One region of the Metabacillus sp. 113a genome, then DNA from elsewhere that is predicted to be linked to it. Evidence: a T-box and tRNA genes for the amino acid it is inferred to sense, from the RefSeq annotation. Region 1 holds a T-box; the other holds one or more tRNA genes.

Region 1 (2,373 bases):
ATGTACGGACGGAGAACTGCAGGAATGATCACACTTCCGTCCTCCTGCTGGTAATTCTCCAGGATCGCCGCTACCGTTCTTCCGAGCGCTAAACCAGATCCATTTAATGTATGAACCGGCTCCGGTTTCGCTTTTGGCTCTGGACGGAAACGGATATTGGCACGGCGGGCCTGAAACGCTTCGAAATTTGAACAGGAAGAAATTTCACGGTAAGATCCGTTGCTTGGGATCCATACCTCCAAGTCATATTTCTTTGCTGCGGTGAATCCTAAATCAGCTGTACACATGCTCATAACACGATAAGGTAGGTTAAGAAGCTGCAGGACCTTCTCGGCATGTCCTGTCAGGTTCTCGAGCTCTTCATAGGAGTTTTCAGGCTTCACAAATCTCACAAGCTCCACTTTATTAAACTGATGCTGGCGAATCAGTCCCCTTGTATCTCTCCCGGCAGAACCGGCTTCGGAGCGGAAGCAGGCACTGAATGCCGTATAGCTGATCGGCAGCTTGGAAGCATCCAGAATTTCATCCCGGTGCATATTGGTTACTGGTACTTCTGCTGTCGGCACGAGGAAATAGTCCTCCTCACGGATTTTAAAAGCATCTTCCTCAAATTTCGGAAGCTGGCCGGTCCCTGTCATACTTGCCCGGTTGACCATGTATGGAGGCAGCACTTCCGTATAGCCGTGCTCATCATTATGAAGATCCATCATGAAGTTCAAAAGCGCGCGCTCGAGGCGGGCGCCAAGCCCTTTATAAAAAACGAAGCGGCTCCCGGTTACTTTTGCGGCTCTCTCAAAGTCTAAAATGTCCAGATGACTTGCCAGATCCCAATGCGCCTTTGCTTCAAACCCAAAATCGCGAATCTCACCCCATGTGCGGACCTCGATGTTATCATCCTCAGAATCCCCTTGAGGAACACTTTCATGCGGAATGTTCGGGATGGATAAAAGGAGCCTCTCAAGCGTCTCTTCCACTCCGCGCAGCTCTTCGTCAATCTCTTTAATGCGGTCTCCGACCTGACGCATTTCCTTAATGAGATCCTCCGCATCCTTTTTCTCTTTCTTTAAAGCAGCAATCTGGCCGGATACTTCATTCCGCTTGCTCTTTAGCTCCTCTGTTGCAGCAATCAACTGTCGTCTTTTCGTATCCAGCTCTTCGAATTTTTCAAAGTCCGTCAGATCTTCTCCCCGATAAGAAAGCTTTTGTTTTACTTCTTCGAAATTTTGACGCAAATACTTAATGTCCAGCACAGCAATCTCTCCCTTGTCAAAGTTGATTTTGTTAGAACCAGGTATTGAGTTTGAATAACCTTTAAAAATGGCTTTGTCAAAGCATCGTGTTGATTTCACACTTGCTGATAGGAGCGGAAGACGTTAGACCCGAGCTAAGAACAACGGGACAGAACGGGACAGGTGAGATCCCGCAGCGGCGAAGCCAGGAGGAGGCTCACCGCCCTTGAATAATAATCAGCAGCCAAATTTTGCAGAGCTAAAAAAACAAAAAACTCCCGTCCCTTATATAAAGGGACGGGAGTTAACCCGCGATGCCACCCTAATTGAAGACCGAAGTCTTCCAGCTCTGCATGATAACGGCCATGACCGGAAGCATTTCAATGCTTCACTCAAGGATGGATTCACAAACTTCCAGCACCGGTTCACACCAACCACCGGCTCTCTTTAAGAAGGAAAATTTGCTACTGCTTCCTGTCAATGCTTTAACGTTTCTTTTGATAGTACATAATTTACTACAAGTCTGAACCAGTTTCAACCTTTTTATGCAGATGCTTTTTCTTTTGATTCCTTCACCATCGATAAAAAGAGACCGGTCATCCTATGATCATCAGTTAATTCAGGATGGAAGGAGCAGCCAAGCAGGTGATCCTGTCTTGCTGCTACAATCCGTCCATTGTGTTTAGAAAGGACTTCGACATCCTCCCCTACTTCTACAATATGAGGGGCGCGGATAAATACACCGGTAAAATTTTCGCCAACACCCGTAATGTTCAGATCCGCTTCAAAGCTTTCACGCTGGCGTCCAAAGGAATTGCGTTCGACTTTAATGTCCATGACGCCAAGATGCCCTTCCTCATACCCGACGATATCGGATGCGAGGATGATCAGTCCCGCACATGTACCAAAAACCGGTTTATGGGCCGCGAATTCACGCAGCGGTTCCATGAAGCCGTATTTATCAATCAGACGGCGTATAGCCGTACTTTCTCCGCCCGGGATGATTAAGCCATCCATTTCTTTCAGCTGTTCAGGACGCTTTACCGTAACGGCAGCGGCTCCGCTTGCTTCAATCGAGCGGATATGCTCTCGGAAAGCCCCCTGAAGAGCTAAAACTCCAATTGTATACATTGTCCAAAACTCC
Region 2 (2,373 bases), on a different contig from region 1:
AGCGCTGCTTCCACGAATAAGCTTCGAGTTGTACTCGCCGAGACACTGCTTGATTTTGCTTCCTGAGGCGAGGACAGTCTACAAACAATGAGCATAGCTAAACTTAATACTTTTTATTATCGCGGGGTGGAGCAGTCTGGTAGCTCGTCGGGCTCATAACCCGAAGGTCGCAGGTTCAAATCCTGTCCCCGCAACCAAAATGGTCCGGTAGTTCAGTTGGTTAGAATGCCTGCCTGTCACGCAGGAGGTCGCGGGTTCGAGTCCCGTCCGGACCGCCATTTACGTTTTCTTGATACATAAGATAATCTATATTAAATGCTAGAGGGTTTTAATAAGCAAGAAATTCAGGGAAGCGACCTAGTGAACACCGCTCCGTATCTAGATACGAGTGGATGGGAACGGGGGAGCTGACGATGAGATTTAAGCTTAGTGAAAGCCGAAGCTAGATGGCTCGGTAGCTCAGTCGGTAGAGCAATGGACTGAAAATCCATGTGTCGGCGGTTCGATTCCGTCCCGAGCCACCATTTTTTTATGGCGATTGTGGCGAAGTGGTTAACGCATCGGATTGTGGTTCCGACATTCGTGGGTTCGATTCCCATCAGTCGCCCCATAGAATGCGGGTGTAGTTTACTGGTAAAACCTCAGCCTTCCAAGCTGATGTAGTGGGTTCGATTCCCATCACCCGCTCCAATTCCAATTCCATTGAATATGGGCCTGTAGCTCAGCTGGTTAGAGCGCACGCCTGATAAGCGTGAGGTCGATGGTTCGAGTCCATTCAGGCCCATTTATTTTGTTCCGCAGTAGCTCAGTGGTAGAGCTATCGGCTGTTAACCGATCGGTCGCAGGTTCGAGTCCTGCCTGCGGAGCCATCATACTTATAGGCATCAGTCAGGTTTGTGGATTTTTTTCACAGATCCTCTCTATATTTGCGGGGAAGTACTCAAGTGGCTGAAGAGGCGCCCCTGCTAAGGGTGTAGGTCGTGTAAGCGGCGCGAGGGTTCAAATCCCTCCTTCTCCGCCATCTATTATTAATACGGCCCGTTGGTCAAGCGGTTAAGACACCGCCCTTTCACGGCGGTAACACGGGTTCGAATCCCGTACGGGTCATAAATAAAAAACGCTGCAATCGCAGCGTTTTTTATTTATTTTGGATCCAGAAGCGCTTTATTGCATTACCGTCCTCTTCTATGAACTCTGCTTCGAAGACTCCACCGTTCTTTAGAATTGTTTTTTCCGAAGCGATGTTGTCCTTATCGCACGTAACCAACACTTCGGATAACCCCAGCTTTTTGATCCTCTCCAAAGTCATCGACAGAATGGCAGTTGCATATCCTTTTTTTCTTTCTGATGGCCTGATTCCATAGCCAATATGGCCCCCGCGTATCCTTAAATACTCATTTAGCCTGTGCCTTACATTTGCAGCTCCAACCAGTTTCCCTGATTCGGTCAGCAGCCAATAGGTGGAGTGAGGAACAAAATTTTCCGGGGCGTTTTCTTCCAGTTTCTGTGCCTTTAATTCTTGTATATAATCAAAAAAATCAGAAGGGTCTTCAGAAACGACCCATGGGACAACTTTTTCACCGGAGTGAATCCAATCCCTGTAGAAATCCATATATTCTTCTCTATACCTCTCGTCAGGCTCCACTAACTTTAGCATCAGATCACCCCTTAGCCCGGTAACTAGTTTTTAGAACTATATTACAAATTTCATAAAGTTGCAACGAATTTTTGACTATCCTTCTCTGTTTGCTCTGCGATATCAGCTGATTTCTCATCGGAGACTGGAAAAAAATACGATATTCTTCGACATTATTTGCACTTTCATATGTTTGTAAAATAATACTTATAACTGTGCGTTATAAAAGAGACTTTATTATTCGCGAACTTTCTTTCTATTTTTTCTATTCTTTTCCAGCAATTGTTTTGAAAAATAATGTTTATAATGAGAGTACATGGAGTTTGTAGGATTATGTCAAAATATAAAAGCGTTTGCACAAAAGGGATTTTTCACTTATTAGTGAATTAAGAAAGAGAAATAGGGGTATATAGATTGAGATACACTCTAATTAGCAAAGGAGGGTTCATTCTGGATGATTGCCAGTCCTACAGATTTTGAAGTTCATTTGTTTCATGAAGGGAATCTGTTTAAGAGCTATGAACAATTCGGGGCCCATTTAAAAGCAATTAACGGGGTAAATGGAGTCCAATTTACTGTTTGGGCGCCGCATGCGAAGGATGTCAGGATAGCCGGAGACTTTAATAAGTGGAAGGGAAGCGGATATTCACTTGAAAAGGTGAGCAGAGAAGGAATATGGTCTGGTTTTTTCCCTGATTTAAAGCAAGGTGATGTGTATAAATATGAGCTGATCACCA

Evidence for each region. The T-box of region 1 lies ahead of serS (serine--tRNA ligase). A T-box ahead of a tRNA ligase gene usually reads a tRNA of that ligase, here a tRNA-Ser.
Region 2: it has a tRNA-Ser gene. The T-box ahead of serS (serine--tRNA ligase) is inferred to sense a tRNA for this amino acid. The anticodon was not compared.

What each region holds. Positions count from the first base shown of each region.
Region 1 covers NZ_JBNILJ010000026.1:5,986-8,358, reverse strand. The annotation lists gene serS (serine--tRNA ligase) at 1-1,250, opposite strand, end outside; T-box leader at 1,520-1,719, opposite strand; gene pdxT (pyridoxal 5'-phosphate synthase glutaminase subunit PdxT) at 1,773-2,360, opposite strand.
Region 2 covers NZ_JBNILJ010000003.1:386,144-388,516, reverse strand. The annotation lists tRNA gene ACQCVE_RS08175 (tRNA-Met) at 121-197, shown strand; tRNA gene ACQCVE_RS08170 (tRNA-Asp) at 202-278, shown strand; tRNA gene ACQCVE_RS08165 (tRNA-Phe) at 449-524, shown strand; tRNA gene ACQCVE_RS08160 (tRNA-His) at 535-610, shown strand; tRNA gene ACQCVE_RS08155 (tRNA-Gly) at 617-690, shown strand; tRNA gene ACQCVE_RS08150 (tRNA-Ile) at 711-784, shown strand; tRNA gene ACQCVE_RS08145 (tRNA-Asn) at 795-869, shown strand; tRNA gene ACQCVE_RS08140 (tRNA-Ser) at 931-1,021, shown strand; tRNA gene ACQCVE_RS08135 (tRNA-Glu) at 1,036-1,107, shown strand; gene ACQCVE_RS08130 (GNAT family N-acetyltransferase) at 1,139-1,657, opposite strand; gene glgB (1,4-alpha-glucan branching enzyme) at 2,091-2,373, shown strand, end outside.